Regions from separate parts of the Tumebacillus amylolyticus genome, predicted to be linked through region 3. Evidence: riboswitches for the same ligand, from Rfam matches in the RefSeq annotation. Region 3 holds a riboswitch; each other region holds the start of a gene.
What was found. Region 3 has a riboswitch for cyclic di-AMP ahead of JJB07_RS03750 (Na-translocating system protein MpsC family protein). Riboswitches for the same ligand answer to the same signal wherever they lie in the genome.

Region 1 (7,041 bases), 370 kb from region 3:
CTCACCTCTAGTATATCCTACCAACCCACGAAATAGAAAAGCCCCGCACCTATCTAAGCTAACGGGGCTCTCCATTTTTACTCCACGCCTTCTTCCTTCAACCGGACAACCAACTTATCCAGCAACACGCCGATCTCTTGGCCCGTAGTGTCGTACGTGTCTTGCGTGCCGCCGTACGGGTCGGCGATGTCGTAGTCGGGCAGTTTGGCGACGAGTTTCATCATCTGGTCGGCTTCTTGTTGGACGGAAGCTTCGAGGCGCTCTTGCAGCGCCGCCAGTTCATCATCAATCGTTGCATCCTGCCCCCCGCTGTCCGCATAGCGCTGTTGCAGGCTCTCGATTTCATCAGCATGCTCCGCCATGAACAGCGCCTGCTTGGTCTGCGCTTCCGCTTGCAACTCGCCCATCTCTTCGAGAATCCGCAAGCTCTCCGGATCGTCATCGACGAACTCTTTCAATTGGAACGTTTTGTCGAGCGCTTCAAAGTGGCGCTCCAAGATCGCCCGCTTGTGCGACTGCGACATGGTCAGGATCAGATCGGCCCACTTCACCAGTTCATCATCGAGCGGCGTCGCCATGTGCGCGTCGGGGTCCAACCCGTGATTCGTCAGCACCTGCTTGGCTCCCTTGCTCGCCGGTTGCCCCGCATACGCCGCAATCCCCGCCGAGCGCACTTCAACTGCGTCACCAAGCCCCGCAGCATCCAAACGCTTGCGCATCAGCGGCTCTGCCATCGCGCTGCGGCAGGTGTTCCCTGTACATACAAACAACAAATTCATGTCGTCTCCTCCTTCGTTCCACACGCCTTTCCTCTTAGTATAATCAAAAAGAGACCTGACCGCACGTGCGGACAGGTCTCCTTTTTCCAAAGCTTAGTCTTCGAGCAGGGTTCCGACGTTGTTCTCCATCGCGTACTCGTAGTAATAACGAGCCACCGCCACGTCGAACACCGCCATCCCCATCGGGTTGAAAATCACCGCTTCGTCCGAGCCAAAGCCCTTGAACGCTTCTTTGCAGACCACGTCGACGATCGACTTGGTGTCTTCCTCCTGCAAGCCGCGCTCTTTGTGCATCAGCTCGATATCGGTGTTCTCACGGCAGACTTCTTCCCAATCGTCGACGATGATCGCTTTCGTGTAGTCGAGAATCTCCGGCTTGAAGTCGCGCAGAGAGACGTTCAACAACAGCGCGCCCTCTTTCGGCTTGCGGTCGATGTAGCCGCCCGACGAAACGGTGCAGGTGATGAACACATCTGCATCGTCATACGCCGCTTCGTACGTATCCACGATCTCCACGCGATCTTTGATCGCAGCCGGGATGTACTCCGTCTTCACGCCGCCGATGTCATAGAGGAACACCTTCGCGATTTTGTCCCCGAGTACAGCCGTGACCATTTCGAGATGCAACTGGCCGATCGGGCCGAACCCGATGATGCCGACGTTCACGTTTGCAAGCGGTTTCACTTCTTCATACTTTTTGATCACCAGACCGGTGACCGAAGCCGTGCGGATGCCGGAGACGTACGCGGTGTTGAAGACCGCCATCGGCTTGCCGTTGTCCGCTTGGTTCAAGATCGTGACCGAGTGCGCACGTTGAACGCCTTGCTGGATGTTCTTCGGGAAGGACGCGATCCACTTGATCCCCGCCACGTTCACATCGCCGCCGCAGAATGCCGGCATCGCGATGATGCGGTTGGTCAGGTCTCGATAGCGCAGGTACGGCTTGACCGGTTGGGCGAAGTCGTTCGTTGCCAGGCACTTCACGGCATCTTCGACCACGGAGATCGTCTTGTGCCAGTTGATGCCGATGGATTGCAGGTCCTTCGTGTTCAAATACAACATGGGGCTTTATCTCCTCTCTTTGCTTACGACAGAATTACGACTGAATCTGGACGGAGTTTTTTTCACGAATGTCTTGCACCCAATCTTGGTTGTAGACGGTGTCCGCATAAGGCGTGCCGCCGTCCGGGCAGAGAAATACGACTTTGGGTCTCTTCTCAAAAATCTTGTCCTTGAAATACTGCTGAATCGCGTAGTACGACGTCCCCGACGAGCCGCCGCCGAAGATGCAATGGTCTTCGAACAGTTGGTAGCAGCCGGTGATCGTGTCCACTTCCTCGACGTGGAAGACCTCGTCGATGACAGCTTCGCGCAAGATGTCCGGCACCATCGAAGATCCGATGCCCGGAATGTAGCGTTTCTTCGGCGGCGTGCCGAAGATCACCGATCCCACGCTGTCCACCGCCACGATGCGCACGTTCGGGAACTTGTCCTTCAAACGGCGCGAAACACCGGAGATCGTCCCGCCGGAAGACACGCCCACGAACGCGTAGTCCAACTCGTCGAAGTGTTCTGCCAACTCTGTGCCCAACCCTTTATAGTGCGCGTTGAAGTTGTCGATGTTGCCGTATTGATTCGTCCAAAACGAGTTCGGGATGTCCCGCAGCAAGTCGTTGACACGCTGAACACGGGTGAGCAAAAAGCCGCCGGTTTTGTCCCGTTCTTCGACTTTTTCCACGCGGTACGACAGCGAGCGAAGCAGGTTCTCGTAACTCGGGTTGATGTTTGGATCGATGACCGGGATGAACTTGATCCCCAAACGCTTGCAAAGCGTGGCAAGCGCAATGCCAAAATTCCCGGATGAGGATTCAATCACCGTCGTGTCTTGGGTCACGCGCCCGCTTTCAATCGCGGACTTCAAGATGTAATAGGCCGGGCGAACTTTTACGCTGCCCATAAGATTGTGAAACTCCAACTTGGCGTACAGATCGACGGTCGGATGTTCCAGATGCACAAGCGGCGTCCGGCCGATAAAATTCCCGATCGATGACAGCTTCTCAATCATGATCTTCTCTCCCCGATTGAAAAAGTTTGATCCGGCGATTTTGCAATGTCATAAAGATCATAACCCCTACGTTAAATACTCGTCAAGAGATATTGGATTATACTTTTCAAGATTCTAATAGTCATTAAAACTAGGTCTAGGAAAGAATGGTTACCAAATGTAAAAACAAAAAACGACGAGGAAGTGTCCCCGCCGTTTTTTTCGCGTTGTTGAGGCTCGTCAGAACAAGAACTTCAAGCCAAATGCGACCAGCACCGCGCCGCCAATGACTTCGCCGTATTCACCAAACAGATGGGACACGCGCCCACCGACACCCAGTCCCAACGCGGCAAGCATCGCACCGCAGATGCCAAACAACGTGACGGCAAGCGCAATGTTGGCCCCGAATGTTCCGAGCGAAAACCCGACCGACAGCGAGTCGAGGCTCACGGAGAGCGCAAACAAAAACAGCCCGATCCCGCTCGTGCGCGCGGATGCCCGGCTATCTCCGGCCTCGTCGTCCTTGCCGAAAATCGAGTTCCAGATCATCTGACCGCCCAACCCGATCAGAAGCAAAGCTCCGATCCAGCGCGTGACGTCCCCGACGACGCTTGAGAGATACATCCCGACGACCATCCCGAGCAGCGGCATCACCACGTGAAAAACACCGATCGTCCCCGAGATGCGGGCGATTTCGTGCGTGCGAAGCTTGAGCATCCCCATGCCGAGCCCCAGAGAGAATGCATCCATGCCCAGAGCCAGAGCCATGACGAGCAACGTCATGAACTCACCGTTATGTAGAAGTATGTTGCCCACTGGCATCCCTCCCCCGGTTGTCCTGCTACACCATGTCTATGCGGCTTGTCTGCGAAAAAAAACCTCAGACTCCGCGAGGGAGTCTGAGGTTTTTTTATGCTTACCAGTAGAGACCTCGACGAAAACCGACCCCGGCACCAATGCCGATGCCCGCACCGACTCCGATGCCCGCACCATAGCCCAGGCCGCCAAACCCGCCGTAGCCCAGGCCGCCGAAACCTCCATAGCCAAGGCCACCGAACCCGCCATAGCCAAGGCCGCCGCCAAATCCTGCACCGATGCCAGCTCCTACGCCTACGCCAACTCCGATCCCGGCACCATAGCCGATGCCGCCAAACCCGCGATACCCACCAAAGCCGCCGTATCCCGGATAAAAGACTTGTTCCGCTTGAACTTGAACCGACTTGCGCGACTTACGCGCCTTACGGGTGATGCTGTTTGCCTTTTTGCCTTTCATTCTACGCTGCCACCTGCCAGTCTCATTATTTTCTATATCCTATGGAGACGGGGTCGAAATGGTGCGGACGAGCGCACGAAAAAGACCGCCCGATTCGGACGGTCTTGGTGTAAGAAAATTCACTTCATCCCTACGCGTGTTGCGCATAGAGCACGCGCAACGAGTCCCGATTCCAACGGCGAACGCCAACTACGCGGTCTGCTCCGAGGGCACGGTACGCGCGCATGAAACTTTGGTTCTGAGCGACGACGACGACTTTCTGGATTCCCGCTTGTTTGAGCGCTTGCACGATCAGCGCACTCTCAAGCCAAGCCCCTTCGAAGACGACAGCTGTGTCGCAGTTGCGGACCGCTTCGTTTGCGATGACGTCCGACTTGTGATGACCTACCGAGATCACCGTGGCGTCCACCTCGTGTTCGCGCAGAAACTGAGTCGTCTGCACGCAATAATCGAGGACGGAACACTCGACGCCAAGCGCCTTCATCGTGGTTATGAACGGAATCGCAGCTTCATCCATCGTCACAACAAGACATTGTTTCATGCCAAATACACCTCTTTATCCAATGTAGTATTGGACAACAAGAACCGAGGTCATCGACCTCTCTCGCAGCAGCTTACGAAGTTAGCTGACGGGTTAGGGTGGCAAGAGAGAAACTACACCCCTTCTGCTATACGTCTGGCAGAACTCACCCCATGTTGATTGGGTCCTCCGCTTCGTGCCCATCTCAGGTCACGAACTCAGCTGTTGTGTGTTGTCTGCTTCCATTATACACGTTCCACTGGGGAAAGATGAAGCGCTTTCACGCCTATTTTTCCGCCAATTCTGTGAACCTACGAAGAAATCACCCGATGTCCCGCCGCTTTTCGCAGTCGGTTCATGATCGCGAGACCGACGCCCGCTTCGGAGAACGTTTCGGCGTAGATCTCTTCCACGCCATGATGGTCGAAGGATCGAATCGCGTCGTAGAGATGCGTTGCGACGGTGGCGAGATCATCGCGGGAGCCGAGCGACAGCGTGATGACAGCTTCCTCCCCATTTGGCAAGCGCTCTGATGAAAAAGCGGCGTGGTACGCCTCTGTCTCTTCGTCTGTCGTGAGGATGCCGACTTTTTTCCCTTGCTCCCGAGCCGCGCGCACAAGTTCTGCAATCTTGGTACGCGCAGACGCTCCCTCAACCAAATACATCGTGCCCTGCGGCGCGTAGTGCGTGTATTTGACGCCTGGGGACTTGGGGGCGATCGCTTCATTGCCAAGCGCCGGATCGATTCCTACGGGGCCCAAAACTTCCTCCAACATCTCGCGGGTGATGCCGCCCGGCCGGAGAATCATCGGCTTGTCCCCCGTTACGTCCAAAACGGTGGACTCCACGCCGACGCCCGCAGGTCCTCCGTCCACAACGCCGGCGATGCGTCCGGAGAGGTCTTCCAGAACATGATCGGCGGTCGTCGGACTCGGACGTCCAGAACGGTTCGCGCTCGGAGCGGCCAGTGGCACGCCCGCCATCGCGATCAGTTGCAACGCGGTATCATGATCAGGCATGCGAATGCCCACCGTCGAAAGCCCGGCCGTTACCGTCGTCGGCACTCGATCTGTACACGGCAAGATCAACGTCAACGGCCCCGGCCAAAAACGTTCCATGCACAGACGTGCTTGATCCGGAATGTGCGTGACCAGCGGGTGAAGATCTTGTTCACGGGCGATGTGGACAATCAGTGGATTGTCGGACGGTCGCCCCTTGGCTGCAAAAATTTGACTCACCGCTTCTGCATCGAGTGCATTGGCACCCAATCCATAGACGGTCTCCGTCGGAAACGCCACGGTCAGACCGTCACGAAGCATGTGTGCGGCACGTTCAAGGTCGTCTGGACCTGTGCCAAATCGTTGTGTTTCGATGCTCATTGGAATCCCTGCCCATTTTCATTGTCCTATCCAGTATAGGCAAAGTTCGGGGAAATTCCAACGTAGGAACGTTTGTTCTTAGTTACCCACAATATCCACAGGGCTATGTGGATAAGTTGTGGACTTGTACACATGGACCATCGGAATGATCTCCTGTCCGGCATACGCGAGGTAGGATGGAGACTGGCGAATACACGCGGGCAACGCCTCTGCCTCGATTGTGGAAAACCCCATGTGGATAAACAGGTCCAAACCTGTGGATTTTGTGAATAAGTACAACGCCGAGAGTTCCTTCGTCTCGGCATAGGCAAAAAAGAGGCGCAACAGCTCCATCCCCATCTTCGCTTGCAAAGCGGAGTTTTCCAGAACGAGCGACCGCATCAGACCGTACAAACGTTCGTGTTCTTGGTACGTTTCCAAGCCTACGGTGCCCACAAGTTTCGATTCGTTCGGGTTTTCCACGGCGAGGTAGTTGTGGATGTGATCGCCGAGTCCGTTTGTGGACAACCCGGCGGCTGTGAGTAACTTGTGGATGGGTGCAAAGTCTTCGAGGGTTGCTTGGCGGATGATCAGGCTCATGGTAGGACGTCCTCCCTGTTTGCTGGTTTCTATCAATCTATGAGGATAGAAACGAAAAAAGAGCCGTGACCTCGAAAGGCACGGCTCTTTTTTTCCAACTTACAGGGTTGTTTGTGGATAACGGTCGAGAATCACCGCTGCTTGTGCGCGGGTCAGGAGGTCGCCCGGTGCCAATTCATCCGGGGAAACGCCGCTGACGAGGCCCAGTTTGATCGCCTGTGCGAACGAGGAACGCGCCCAGTCGGAGATGTCGTTGGCGTCTGCAAACGGAGCGAGCAGTTTCGCTTGCTCCTCCGGCGAGATCACGGCGATCTTGCCGTCAAATTGCAGCGCGTTTGCGATCATCACAACCATCTCTTCGCGGGTGATCAAGCCTTCCGGTGCGAAGCGGTTGTCTTCGCGGCCGTGGACGATGCCAAGACCAGCGGCGCGGGACACACTTCCTTCGTACCAGTCGCCGTTGGCGA
Region 2 (7,041 bases), on a different contig from region 3:
CGAGGTACTCGCCGAGCGGGCAGCGGTTGTACTACTTCCTCAACCACGCGCCGGTACTTAGGTACCAAGAACTCAAGCACGACCCGGAGTTGCAACCGGAGCCGGTCTTGGCGACGATCGTCCTCACACCGAACCAGCGAAAAAAACCGCTGGACGACGCCCGCGTGCGTCGAGCGCTTTCGCTCGCCATCTGTCGTCAAAACGTGATCGAGTCCTGCCTCCCGCATCTGGACGCTGCCGATGCTCTCGTTCCGCAGAACATGCGAAATTTCCCGGAAGCTCGAGGGTTGGTGTACGAGAACGAAGGAGAAGCACGGCGCTGTCTGCAAGAGGCGGGCTACGAGAACGGGATTGGATTCCCCGAGATGACGCTGACAATTCTCGGACACGAGTACATGGAGCTCATGGCTCAATCGTTCATCCAAGATTGGAAGCGGGTATTGGGAATCACCGTGCGCTATGAGCGGTTGCCGTGGGGCGAGTATCTACAACGTCTCGACACAGGAGACTACGACTTGCTCTACGAAACGTGGCACACCGACATCGCAGACGCAGGGACGTTCCTGTTGCCGCTCTCCACAGACCATCCGTTCAACACGAGTGGAAGTTCCGATCCGCGCTTTGACGAGTTGATGGAGCGGTCGTTGGAAGAGATGCAAGAGGAGAGGCGCACGGAGCTGTACTTGGAGGCGGAGCGCATTGCGTTGGAAGAGATGGCGACGATCCCGTTGTTTTTCGAAGCCCACTTCTGCATGGTGGACTCCGGTGTGCTGGGGGCGCAGTTAAGTCGCACGGCGGTCTTGCCGCTGAAACACATTGAATTGCTTGAAGGGAGGTGATAATGATGGAAAACGTAAAAGCACTCGCTACCGAGGTTGTCGAAACCGAGGAAACCGTTGAAACGGTTGTCAACGCTGAGAAGCTCTCCGAGGAGGTCGCCCTGACCCCGAAGCGTCTGAGCAAAGTGGTTACGATGCGCCTGCTTTCCGAGTGGTAGAACCTACTTAGGAGAGGAAATACAGACTGCTCTGCAACCGAGAGCAGTCTGTATTTTTCTAAAAATGGTGATTTCCGTTAAGCAAAATGATATTCTGTTTATGACAGAATATTTGAGATAAGGGGTGACGAGCATGAGCAACACGACTTCCACAGCAGCGCCCGGATTCCGCGATGTCATTTCAAACCGCAATTACGTCTGGTTATGGCTAGGCCAAACGATTTCCCAGATCGGGGATTCCCTGACGATCGTCGCCGTCCCGCTGTTGGTGTACGCACTGACACAATCGGCGACTTCTTTGACGTTGACGTTTGTCATTGAATCTCTGCCCTGGATTCTGATCGGACCGTTTGCAGGTGTGTTGATCGACCGCATCAACCGACGAACCGTCCTCATCTGGGTCGATCTCCTGCGAGCTTTGATTGTGGCTGCGATTTTCTTTTCTCATTCCGTGTCGTTGATTTATGTGATGATTTTCTTGTCACAGACGTTGGCGGCCGTGTTCGCTCCGGCTCGTTCGGCGGTCATCCCGGAACTGATCGAGCGCGACTTGTATGTCAAAGCGATCTCTCTGTCACAAAGCTCGTTCCAAACGGTGCAAATTCTCGGACCGTTTTTGGCAACGGGTGTCATTACGTTGTTTGGAGGTCCGAGAGCGTCGTTTCTGGTGGACACCGTCACGTTCTTGGCGGCCGTCTCCTGTACGATGATGATCCGGTTTCCAAAGCAAAGCGTCAAAGCAAACGCCGGGCAACCGAAAGTCTCGTTCTTCAAGTCGTTCGGTGAGGGAACCGCTTTCTTGGTCAAGCACAAAGTCCTGCGCTATGTGACGGCGATCAATCTGTTGAAAGCGGTCACCCAGTCGGTGATCCTCGTGAGCAGCGTTCTGTACGTGAAGACCCAATTGCAGATGTCGGAGCAAGACAGCGACCGTGTGTACGGACTCGTGGTGGCTGCGACGGCGATCGGGATCATCCTCGGTACGACGTTGATCGGAATTTTGGACAAGAAACTCGACCGCCGATTCTTGATCATCGGAGGTCTGATGCTCCAAGGGGCGACGTTCCTGCTGATTCAGTTCCAACCGGGAGCTCTGGCGTTGATCTTGATGTATGGATTCTCCGGTTTCTGTGCGAGCGGGGCTTTGACTCCGGTGTCGGCGTGTTTTGCAGAATCCACGCCGAACGAAGTGCGCGGTCGCGTCTACTCGGTCGTTAATTCGGTTATTCGAATCGCACTCGCCATCGGCTACTCGGCGGCGGGTCTCGTCGGCGCACAATACGGGGCCGTCGCGTTGTTGACGTACGGAGGCATCCTGTTGCTGGTGGCAACTCCGATCTTGACGTTGCTCTTGCAGGGCATTAGCGCGTTGCAAACGAAACAAGCCGTCGTCAATCAAACGGCCACGTCCGCGAAATAGACAAATACAAGAGGAGATCCGCTTAGCGGACCTCCTCTTTTTTTTATATGCACTGGTAGTGGGAAATTTGCTGGAGCGGGATGGTGAATGGTTCCCAACGGCCGATTCTCTGCCGCCAACGGAAGCCGCTCACTAGGTTCCAACTTACATTCGTCGGAAACGCCCAGAACGGACGACCGAATCTCGGCCAGATGAACACGTTTCGATGCAAGCAGAATCGGATGCCGTGCGGGTCTTGCGGATGAAATCCGCCCGGTCCGCCGCCGTGGAACCCCCCGCCCGGTCCGCCGTGAAAAGCTCCTCCTGCTCCACCACCGCCATATTGCTGCGGGAGTTGGGGCTCAAATTGCGGCGGCGGTCCGGGCGGCGCTCCTCCGGGACCTCCTTGGCCCGGGCCAAACGGAGGCGGTGGGGCGGGGCGGTACAGATCGGCAAATGGAACGGCGACGGGAATGTAGGACCAGTCGGAAGAATCGGGCCCTTTTTTGCGACGTGACATAGGGCAATCGCTCCTTTTTCCTGACTTGATTTCTCAATGCTCACAACATATGTAAAGGAGCGGAATTGTGCGTTTGTCCTCCCTGATTTTCTTGTCGATTTTACGTCTGGTCTAAATTACCACTGGTCAAATCTCCCTTAAATTGTTGAGACAATTCAGGTTCCATGTTACCATTTCGACATAGAACGACAGCCGAATCCATAGATTCTAGAACTATGGTACGGGGGACGCAACACATTGGGGTGAATGTACTGGAACCGTTCTGCAAGTCAACGGAACCACAACTAGGGAACCTCTTCCCGAACCCGTCAACTAACCTCGGAGGCATTTAGGAGGACAAACAATTGAAAAAGTACTGGAGACACGTACTCACCGCCACTGCCGTAGTGGCCGGTCTTTCGTCGATGATGGGAACTGCTGCACAGGCAGCCCCGGAGTATGGTGTGAATGTTCAGGTGAACGACCAATTGGTGCAGTTCCCGGATGCAAAACCGTTTCTCGACGACAATGAACGACTACAGGTACCGCTTCGTTTCGTCTCGGAGTCTATGGGCTACGATGTGAAATGGAACGCGGTCGGCGATGATGTCAAAGTCAGCATCGTCAAAGGCTCCCACACCGTCACCGTCCAAACCGGAACCGATACCGGCGTGGTGAACGGTACGCCGGTGGACATGGATACGACGTCTGAATTGATCGACGGTCGTACGTATGTACCCCTGCGTTTTATTACGGAGTCGCTGGGCGGCGCGGTGAAATGGGACGGACCTTCGAGTTCCGCCCTCTTGTCCACAGATGGCAAGACCTACACACCGGTGGCCCAACCACTTCAAGCCTTGGCAGGACCTGCACTTGGAACGAAGATCGTAGAAGGAGCCAAGCAATTCATCGGCGTCCCGTATGTTTGGGGCGGCACGACGCCCAAGGGCTTTGATTGCTCGGGCTTGGTGACCTACGTCTTCAATCAGAACCATGTCTCGGTAACCCGCACCTCGAAACAAATGTTCCAAAGCGGACAAGCCGTGTCCACCAACGCGCTACAACCGGGGGACCTCGTGTTCTTCAACACCTCCGGCGCCGGCGTTTCGCACGTCGGCATCTCGCTTGGCGGTACGCAATTCATCTCGGCGACCTCTTCTTCGGGCGTCAAGATCGATTCGCTCAACTCCGGCTACTGGGGGGCACGCTACCTCGGTGCCAAGCGCGTCCTGTAACAACCACCCAAACACTGTTGAAAAAAGAGCATTCGGGAGACTCCCGGATGCTCTTTTTTGTTTGACACGATCTAGACGTTGTCGTAGTATGTTTATAAAATAGCAAACGTTTGGAGGTTTCGTCTATGTATGAGCGTGGGTACCGAACCGAAGAGGACCACTATGAGTGCCTGTTTTGCGCCGCGTCCTATGAAAAAGGGGTGATCTACCCGGAGGACGGTGTGCTCTACGAGTCGGAGAAAGCGATGAAGCGCCACATCGAGCAAGCACACGGCTCGGTGCTGACCGCTCTGCTCGGACTTGGGAAAAAAGAAACGGGCCTCACCGATACCCAACGCAATTTGCTGGAACTGTTTGCGGCGGGCTACAGCGATGCCGAAATCGCAGCCAGAGTCGGCGGGAGCACGTCCACGATTCGAAACCACCGTTTCACCCTGCGAGAGAAGGAACGGCAAGCGAAAATCTTTCTCGCGATCATGAGCCAACTCGACGGTCTCAGCCCGCAACGAGGTCGTCATTCCGCCAACCACGACCACGTCGGACCAAGCGAGTTCCCAACCAAGGCGAAGAAGCGACTTGAAGCTCTTCAAGACGTGATCAAGTTGTTCCACCCCAATCGTCGGTACACCGAAGGAGAAGTCAACGACATCATCCGCGGCGTGTACACCGACCACGTCTTGGTTCGTCGTCTCTTGATTGAGCACGACATGCTGGACCGCGAAGCAGACGGAAGTACCTACTGGATGAAGGGAGCTCTGGACATGGACAAAAAAGCCCAACTGAAATGGGAGTACAAAAACACCCGCCGTCCCGTCGGCGTCTACCAAGTGAAATGCTTGGTGAACGGCAAAGTTTTGATCGGTAGTTCCAACAATGTAGACGGCATGCTCAACCGCTTGCGATTCGAGTTGAAGTCGAACATGAACAGGATTCCGCAGTTGCAAGCCGACTACAACCAGCACGGAGCCGATCAGTTTGTCTTCGAAGTGCTGGAATTGGTCAAACCGGAGTCCGAGGGTCCGCAAGACTTTGTCGCCGAAGGAGAGCAAGCGAAAGCCTTGGAAGCCAAGTGGTTGGAGAACCTGCAACCGTATGGAGACCGCGGGTACAATGAACAAGAGTAACTTACGAAAAAAAGCCCTGCCGTCGCCGAGACGGGCAGGGCTTCTTTTCGCTGTCACGTAGATGGACAGGGCTTTTTTGCCAGCATGTAGACGGACAGGGCTTTATTTGCATTACTCGCAGTCGAGCAGTTCGACTTTGCCGGTTTCGAGATCGTAGCGGGCGCCGACGATGCGGAATTTGCGTTCGTGAATTCTCTTGGCGTATTGAGGATGGGAAGCTTTGATTTCATCTACGACTCGTTGGACGTTGGCACGGACGGAAGCTTCGACGAGGTCGGAGGGGTGTGATTGTTGCGCGGTTTTCACGGCCGGCGTGATGCGTTTGACGAGCGAGCGAATATGTCCAGAGGGCTGAGTGCCTTTTTCCAAGGCGTCGACGGCGGCTTGAACCGCTCCGCAACGCTCGTGCCCGAGGACGACGATGAGCGGGACATCGAGATGCTCGACGGCGTATTCCATCGAACCCATCACTTCATCGCCGAGCACATGGCCGGCCACACGGGAGACAAAGAGATCGCCGAGCCCTTGGTCAAATACCAACTCCGGCGGAACGCGAGAGTCGGAGCAAGAGAGGACGAACGCAATCGGATGTTGCTTCGGCGCAATCTCATGGCGACGGGCGATGAGGTTCTTCGGATGGCTGAGATGTCCGCTTGCAAACCGTTCATTGCCATCCACCAAAACCTGCAACGCCGCCGCAGAAGGGTCCCCATGCGCCGCCTGCAAGGACTGCGTCGGCAAGAGCGTCAACACAAGCGGGAGAAGGAGTGCTGGAAGCCAGGGTTTTTTCATGAAGAGTCCTCCTATAACGCCGTTGATGATCTTAGTGTGCCAGAGTTGTTACAAGTAAAGTCCCTTGGACGACGGAGTAGGAGGCGAGATTCTTGTAAAGGAAATGGGGGTTGTTGTCACCCTGACATACGTGAACGCATGCGTGCGGGGGAGTTTACTACCGTTCAGCTTTCTTTTTGACGACCGGAAGGGAAGTTATTCCATGTCAAGATGAGTCCTGTTGATTGTGCGAGAACCAGAATTTCTGATTGAAGCTTTTTCTTGTCTTTTTTGTCCAAGTTCTTCATAAAATGATTCTGAGGAGACAATGTAGATTTCATCATTTGAAGGTCTTCTAAAACACTTTCTAATACGATCGCATTGGCTTGCTCGTCCTGGACGTGTCTTATGGTTTGAAAGGAAACTATTTTTCTTGCGTTATGATCTGTAAACTTTGTTTGTGCGATGGTTTGATCGAGGCAGACTTCTTGTAGCTTTTCTGGGAGACGTGAAAAATGAGGCTGTTTCAACACCTTTTTTATGCCATAAATTTGATCGCCGACGAATTTTTTGTTGATATATTTTTCTAGTAAGGATTGGACAATTGGATATACATTCGCTAATTTCTTCAGTTCTCTGTACCCGGTCCAGCCAACTCCTGCCTCTTCAGCCCTCCGTTTTTCATCCTTGTCTTCATTTGCATAGTTCGTATATTTTTTTATGGTCGAGATCGAAACCTTCGATTCAGCCGCGATTCTTTCTACGGTGTACCCCCGCTCAAGAAGATATGCAACCTGTCTCTCCATTCCAAAGCCCGTTTTCTTTTTCCGAGACAATTCCATCTCAAGTCTTTTGAGTACACGCAACTCTGGAGATGTTGGACTTTCTACATAACAGAGGACTTCCTTTTGCTTCAGTTGTTTCAGGCTTTCATAACGGCGGTATCCCTCGACTAAAGTGTATGTGATTTCGTCATCGTTCACTTCTACTAACAACGGTTCATGCAAACCATTTTG
Region 3 (7,041 bases):
GCAGGTACAGTTGGTAGACCAACACCGAGCCCACCGCAGTCGCGACCGTAACCAACCGCCAATCTCGGAACCTGCGCACGGCGGAAATCGTCCAGACCGTCGCCACACTTCGTATCAATATGGAGAGCATGTAATACAGACTCATGAAGTCACCCCCCGCCCCTTGTATGATCGATCGCAATCGCGTCTTTTTCATTCGAATTCTTTTGCACTTACTTTCGACGTGATTCTTGTCGTTTCCTGTCTATTGCGAACAATTCTTTCCTTCGATGCAACTAAAATTCTTCAATAGGGGTATGAAATATCAGGTATACAAAAAAGAAGTATTCAGTATACAATACCTATACAAAACAAAAACAAATTTCTTCAGGGGGTCCACCGATCATGATTCAGCAAAAAAACCGCCTGATGCTCTGGCTCGCAACGGGAACCGTCGCGCTTTCGTTCCTCGTCCATGTTCTGCAACGCTCTCTTCACTTGTTCTCGCACTCCATGAGTTCGATGGACAACATGGTCTCCCACGCCGCCCCGTCTCAGGTCCTATTAAATGTAGTGCTCGCCTTGCCCGTACTTTTGTTGCTCACCGCCATCGTGGCATTTGTCAGACAGCAAGACCACAAGTTGCTCCCGCTCCTCATCATGCTCACCCTGACTTTCGCCAGCTTCTCGATCATCGCCGGCGGCGGCGGTACCGTGGAATTTCATTTCTCCATCTTCATGGTGATCGCATTCCTCGCCTTTTACGAAAGCGTTCCGCTGCTGCTCGCGATGACCGTCCTGTTCGCCCTGCAACATGTGCTCGGCTTCTTCGTCGTCCCGGAATTGGTCTTCGGCGTACCTACCTATTCGTTCACTATGCTCTGCACGCACGCCGTCTTTCTCGTGCTGACCTCCGGAGCCACTTCCTGGCTGCTTTTGCAAAAACAAAAACTAACCCTCCAACTCGAAGCGGAAAAAGCCGCCCAAGCCGCCACCCTGCAAAACGCATGGAGCAGCGTCCGCACACTCTCCACCGATTTGGAGCACATGTCTGGCGTCGTCTCCTTGCAATCGGACGACGTCATCCAGTCCAGCGAAGAGATGTTGCAAGCGGTGTCGCAAATTTCCGATGGACTGGAAACTTCCAGCCATTCGATCGCGCAGATCGAGCGCGACTTGCAGGGCATCAACGGCCGCATCGGCACGACGGCCGAAGCCTCGAACTCGATGCACACCCGAGCCCAACACGCCGCCGAGATCATCTCCACGACGATTGCCAACATCCGCGCCCTGTACGAGCAGATCTTGGTCGTCTCCGAAACGAACGTGACCTCCGAGCAGACCATCTCCGCCCTCAACACCGAATCGCAGAAAGTCGGCGGCATCATCCTGACGATCCAAAAAGTCGCCGAGCAAACCAACTTGCTGGCGCTCAACGCCTCCATCGAAGCAGCCCGCGCCGGCGAGCACGGTCGCGGATTCGCCGTCGTTGCGGACGAGATTCGCAAACTGGCGGAACAGAGCCGCCAAGCCACCGAGGAAATCAAAGTCATCCTCACCAAACTCAGCGACGACTCCGAAAAATCGGTGAAACAGATCGCCATCGGACGCGTTGCCACGTCGCGTTCCGTATCGCAAGCCGAGAGCTCCATCGAAGGCATGTTCCGCATGACCGAAGTCACCGAAGGGCTGATGGATGCCATCCGCCATCTCAACTCTTCTATTGAAGACATCAATCGGAACTCCAAGCACATCTCCGGCGAGATGACCAACATCGCCTCTGTCACCGAAGAGTGCGTCGCTTCGATGGAACAAGCCAAAGTCATCACCGAAACCCAACTTCACGCAAACATTGTCGTCAACACCGAACTGCGCCGCCTCAAGCAACTCTCGCTCTCCCTCCAACAGCAATTTCAGGACCAGTAGAAAAAAGGACGCAACCACCGCACGGTGGTTGCGTCCTCTTTTTCCGAGACCTGTTAGTTTTTCAATCGGTACGGCACCGAGATGACGATGATGTCCTTGCTGTGCAGAGCCCACGCTTTGATCAGCAGCGACGTCTGGTTGTGCAAGATGCGGTGCCACCATTTGCGCGTGACGAACTCCGGCACGAGCAGGGTGATGAAGTCGTTCTCCGAAACCCGCGCTTCGGCGGAGTCTACGAAGCGGAACAAGGGCCGCAGAATGGAGCGATATTGCGAACGCAGGGTGACGAGTCGGACGCCCGGGTTCCACTGCCTCCACTTCTCCTCCATCGCATGAAGGGCCTCGAAGTCGAACCCGATGTACACGCAAATGATGTTCTCCGGCCGTGTCAGCGACATCGCGTAGGCGATCGATTCGTTGACGACCTGCGAGATGCTGGAGATCGGGATGATGACCAAGTTGCCAGTCTGCTGCGGGTGTACCTTTTGAATGTCGAGACGCAATTCCGAAGCGACGACATCATAGTGACTGCGAATGCGCAGGAAGCAGACGACGATGATCGGCAGAATCACCAGCACGACCCAAGCTCCCTCTTCGAACTTCGTGACTGCAAAGATCGTGAGAACCGCCAAGGAAACGACGGCGCCGATGCCGTTGATCAACGCTTTGCCCTGCCAGCCTCGATCTCGCAGACGGAACCAGCGACGCACCATCCCCGTCTGGGACAACGTAAACGACAGGAACACCCCGATCGCATACAGCGGAATCAAGAGATCGGTATCGCCGTGGAACGCGACGATCAAGAGAATCGCCGCGAGCGACAGCGCGATGATGCCAATCGAATACCCCAGTCGGTCCCCGCGCAACGTGAACTGGCGCGGCATGTAGCCGTCCTTCGCCATCAGCGCCGCCAACAACGGGAATCCCGTAAACGACGTATTCGCCGCCAAGATGAGAATCAAAGCGGTGGTGCCTTGGATGTAATAGTACAGACCCCCGCGTCCGAACACTTCCTCCGCCACTTGCGAGAGAACGGTGACATGCGGATGCGGCGCGACGTGATACAGGTACGCAAGCAATGAAGTTCCCGCGAACAGCACGGCGAGCAAGATGCCGAGCACGCCGAGCGTGTTGGCGGCGTTTTTGCCCTCGGGGCTTCGGAAGTTCGGGGTGGCGTTGGAGATCGCTTCCACCCCCGTCAGCGCCGAACAGCCGGAAGAAAACGCCTGCAAGATCACAAACCACGTAATTCCGTTGATCGCCACTTCATGCGGTCGCGAGAGATCGACGTCGACGTGTCCGTTTTTGAGCGAAAAAAGTCCGGCGACGATCAGCACGAGCAAGCCGAGGATGAACGCATACGTCGGGTAGGAGAACACCGTCGCCGATTCGGTCACCCCGCGCAAGTTGAGCACCATGATGAGCAGAACCATGAGGACGGAGATCAATACTTTGTGCTCAAGAAACGAGGGGAACGCCGACGTAATCGCAGCGACACCCGCCGTGATCGAAACCGCTACGGTCAAGATATAGTCGATGAGCAGCGAGGCTCCCGCGACGAGGGCAAACTTGTCGCCCAGTTGGTCTTTGGAAACGACATACGCACCGCCGCCGCTCGGGTAGGCGTAGATAATCTGCCGGTACGAGAGGATCAGCGTCGTCAACAGCAAGACGATCGCCAGCGAGATCGGCAAGGAGTACCACATCGCCGAGGCACTGACGGCGACGAGGACGCCGAGGATCGCTTCCGTCCCGTAGGCCACGGACGACAGCGCATCTGAGGAGAGAATCGGCAACGCTTTCCACTTCGGGAGCCGTTCATGATCCAATTGCGAAGACTTCATCGGTCGCCCGATCAAAAACCGTTTCAGATCGCGAAACATGCAAAACCACCTTTTTTCTTCATTAGATTCATGGCTGTACGAAAAAAGACCGATGCACACTCCTACTTTTCGCGTGTTTCTGCGAAAAACAGAAGTCTACACCGGTCTACGAATCACCCGACTCTCGGTCGCCCGACAGCCCTGTGCTTAGTCCCCCAGAGAAGTTGCTTCTTGGTCGCGTATGAACTTTTCCAGATCGCGGTCGAGGATGAACATCTCGACAAACTCGCCGATCTTGGTCGAGATGTCACTGTGGCTGGCGATGACTTTGCACCCGGTGATCTGCGAAATCAACGCTTCGGTGTCGGCGCTGAAATTCTCGCGTATCGTCTGGCGCATCTCTTTGACCAGCTTCTTGCCTTTGTCTGACTGCACCAGCGTTTTCTCCTCGTGAGTCAGCACGCCCTTGAGCCGAAGAATCACCATGTCGCGCATGATGTACGTCTTGGTCTCCTGCGGTCCTCTCCCCAGAATCTCACGCTGGAACTTGATGTAGGCTTCACTTATATCTGCTTCCATTTTGGCTTTCAAACTCTGCGCCATATCCACCCACCTCAGGTACAAGAAAACACAAAAAGACCATCTAAATAGAAGGTCTCTGACCTTCCCTGCTTTAGCCGACGAAGTTAGCTGACGGGTAGGATGGCAGAGAAGTAACTTCACTCATCCCTCCCGCGCAAAACGCGCAGGATTAACCCCACTGGATTGGGTCCTCCGTATCCGATGACTCGGATTTAGGCCGTGATTCAATTGTGACTATCATACTCCCTCGCGGCTCTCGTTGACAAGAGGGTTTTTTAGAAAAAAAACTCCCCACGCCGAAAGCGTGAGGAGTTTCATTTTCAAAGCTTACTTGTTCACCAGCAAGACGACAATCGACGCCAGCGAGAAGCAGATGCCGAGCAGATACATGAACGACACGGTCTGCACTTGGCTCATCCCGCTCTTCATCAGCGTATGGAACGTGTGCGACTTGTCAGCATGGTAGATCGGACGCTTCTCTTTGATGCGGCGGATGATGACGAAGACCGTGTCAAAAATCGGCACGCCCAGCGCCAAAACCGGCACGATCACCGAAACGAACGTCGCCGACTTGAACGCTCCGTCCACCGCGATGGCCGCCAACGTAAATCCAAGGAACGTCGCGCCGGCGTCTCCCATGAAGATCCGCGCCGGATGGAAGTTGTGGCGCAAGAACGACAGGCAGGCTCCGATCAACGCCACGGCGTAGAACGCCACATCGTTGTTCGACGTCAGCAACGAGACGAAGACGAGCGTCGTCGCCGAAATCGAGGCGATGCCCGCAGCCAATCCGTCCACGCCGTCGAGGAAGTTCAGCATGTTGGTGATCGCGACGATCCAGACGATCGTCACGAGCCACGACAACCACTCCATGCCATGATCGGCAAACGAGTAGTACGGCTGCTCAATCCACGGGATCGTGATCGAAGAAACTTTGACGCCGAACTTGATCAGCACGCACGCCGCCACGATCTGCGTCAAAAACTTCGGCCACGCCGGGAAGTCCTTGCCCTGGGTCTTGTAGTAGTCGTCCACCAACCCGATCAAGAACAAGAGACCGCCGCCGATGACGATCCCGAAGTAGCGACCGTCAAATGATCCATAATATGTTTCCACCGCTGTCATGGTGATCAGGAATCCGATGAAGATCCCCGCTCCGCCCAGCACCGGAATCGGTTCTTTGTGCAACTTGCGCGGATTCGGCATGTCGACGAATCCGGTTTTCATCGCCACTTTGCGCAGGATGGGCATCATAAGAAACACCAGCACAAACGAGACGATCAGTGTCAAGGTCAGTCCTTGTGTCAGGGATTGCATGTTGAGTTCGTACGCCTCCCTCTGCGCCACATAGGTTGCTTTTCCTTAGTGTGCGCAATTCCTCCGAAAACAATCGTACCTATTATATCATAGGTGTCGTGTGCGTGGACATTTTTATGACGGTGCAGAAAGTCTTGGTTCTAGTACGGGTGGACAACTCATAGAATCTAGCAACCACAACAAATTTGCCAGTTTCCTAAAGGAGGAACTTCCCCACATGAACACAATCGTACTCTTCCATGTCGTCGCCATTCCCCTCGTCTTCATGCTCGGACGCATGTCGAACAAGGTTGCCTTTCTCCGTGTCAAAGCTCAACGCGGCTCTTCGGTGCAAGACTTCCTGCGCACCCGCGAGTAGTTCACGAAACCGTCCCCTCCACACCCGACCCAAAAAAGCCCCGACCGTCCCTGCGGTTCGGGGCTTTTTGTAATTTTTTTGAAGTTTACTTATGAAATTTGCAAATTACTTATGAAGCTGATATATTCATAATAGAGAGAATATTCATAGACTATAGAAATAGGAGTGAATCAGAACATGAAAAAGTTTACCACCACGCTGTTGGCGGCTGCCATGCTCGCAACCGCTATGGTTGGCGTCCAGGAACTGACGATTCAAAAGGCACACGCGGTTGATCCTTACAATGTAAGCTTCTCCGGCATCACGGCCTCGGCCGGTGTCAACGTACGTTCCGGTCCGGGGACGAACTACCCGATCGTTTCGTCCATTGCGGGCAACGTCTCGGTGCAATTCTCCGGTCTCGAATACGGCACGATCGTCAACGACGTTTGGTACAACAAGCCGGACCCGCGTTGGTTCTACTACATCGAAGGCGGTCAGAAGCGCTACATCGCTTCGGCTGTGGTCGACGGTCTTCCGCCGAAAGCCAGCATCCGTGCCAAGGACCGCGCCATCGCGTGGGCCATCGATGCACAGGGTCGCACCGACTACAACGGGTACTGCCAGATGTTCGTCGAGAACGCATACGGCACCACCGGACAGTACGCGTCTGCGATTGCCGCTTCGAACTCCTTGAACACCGGCGGTTCCCTCGCTTCGGCTCCAATCGGCGCACTCGTGTTCTTCGCACCGGCTGCCGACAACGGCTACTACGGCCACGTCGGGATCTACATCGGTCAGAACACGATGATCAACGGGAGACAGTCCGTGATGGCAGACAACATCGCGGCGTCCTCGTACTTCACCTCCCGCTACACGGGCTGGGGCTACGCTCCGTCCTCTTGGCCGGGCCATTACTAAGAAAAAAAGACGCGATCCCTTACGGGACGCGTCTTTTTTCGTTCTGCGTTCGACCGCTGTTAGCGGTCTTTGAGTTTCAGGTAGTCGTTGAGAATTTGCTCAACGGCGAGCAGGCGGTCCATCTTCGCCATCGTCGCTCGGGCACCGCCGGAGGAC

Region 1: another riboswitch for cyclic di-AMP. It lies ahead of JJB07_RS02065 (NAD-binding protein); the one in region 3 lies ahead of JJB07_RS03750 (Na-translocating system protein MpsC family protein).
Region 2: another riboswitch for cyclic di-AMP. It lies ahead of JJB07_RS24055 (C40 family peptidase); the one in region 3 lies ahead of JJB07_RS03750 (Na-translocating system protein MpsC family protein).

The regions. Positions count from the first base shown of each region.
Region 1 is NZ_JAEQNB010000001.1:434,541-441,581, reverse strand. Features, by position in the region: gene JJB07_RS02090 (low molecular weight protein arginine phosphatase) at 78-779, opposite strand; gene sbnB (2,3-diaminopropionate biosynthesis protein SbnB) at 873-1,841, opposite strand; gene sbnA (2,3-diaminopropionate biosynthesis protein SbnA) at 1,876-2,844, opposite strand; gene JJB07_RS02075 (manganese efflux pump MntP) at 3,064-3,645, opposite strand; gene JJB07_RS24160 (hypothetical protein) at 3,740-4,096, opposite strand; gene JJB07_RS02065 (NAD-binding protein) at 4,227-4,637, opposite strand; cyclic di-AMP (ydaO/yuaA leader) riboswitch at 4,693-4,850, opposite strand; gene JJB07_RS02060 (L-threonylcarbamoyladenylate synthase) at 4,928-5,995, opposite strand; gene JJB07_RS02055 (GNAT family N-acetyltransferase) at 6,074-6,574, opposite strand; gene JJB07_RS02050 (S-layer homology domain-containing protein) at 6,674-7,041, opposite strand, start outside.
Region 2 is NZ_JAEQNB010000005.1:414,769-421,809, reverse strand. Features, by position in the region: gene JJB07_RS17560 (peptide ABC transporter substrate-binding protein) at 1-839, shown strand, start outside; gene JJB07_RS17555 (hypothetical protein) at 845-997, shown strand; gene JJB07_RS17550 (MFS transporter) at 1,131-2,417, shown strand; gene JJB07_RS17545 (hypothetical protein) at 2,461-2,916, opposite strand; cyclic di-AMP (ydaO/yuaA leader) riboswitch at 3,097-3,258, shown strand; gene JJB07_RS24055 (C40 family peptidase) at 3,261-4,130, shown strand; gene JJB07_RS17535 (DUF2087 domain-containing protein) at 4,256-5,254, shown strand; gene JJB07_RS17530 (carbonic anhydrase) at 5,366-6,046, opposite strand; gene JJB07_RS17525 (ParB/RepB/Spo0J family partition protein) at 6,211-7,041, opposite strand, start outside.
Region 3 is NZ_JAEQNB010000001.1:805,487-812,527, reverse strand. Features, by position in the region: gene JJB07_RS03765 (putative bifunctional diguanylate cyclase/phosphodiesterase) at 1-145, opposite strand, end outside; gene JJB07_RS03760 (methyl-accepting chemotaxis protein) at 385-1,905, shown strand; gene JJB07_RS03755 (APC family permease) at 1,959-3,788, opposite strand; gene JJB07_RS03750 (Na-translocating system protein MpsC family protein) at 3,936-4,331, opposite strand; cyclic di-AMP (ydaO/yuaA leader) riboswitch at 4,388-4,539, opposite strand; gene JJB07_RS03745 (MraY family glycosyltransferase) at 4,638-5,627, opposite strand; gene JJB07_RS03740 (hypothetical protein) at 5,845-5,985, shown strand; gene JJB07_RS03735 (NlpC/P60 family protein) at 6,163-6,885, shown strand; gene JJB07_RS03730 (IreB family regulatory phosphoprotein) at 6,945-7,041, opposite strand, start outside.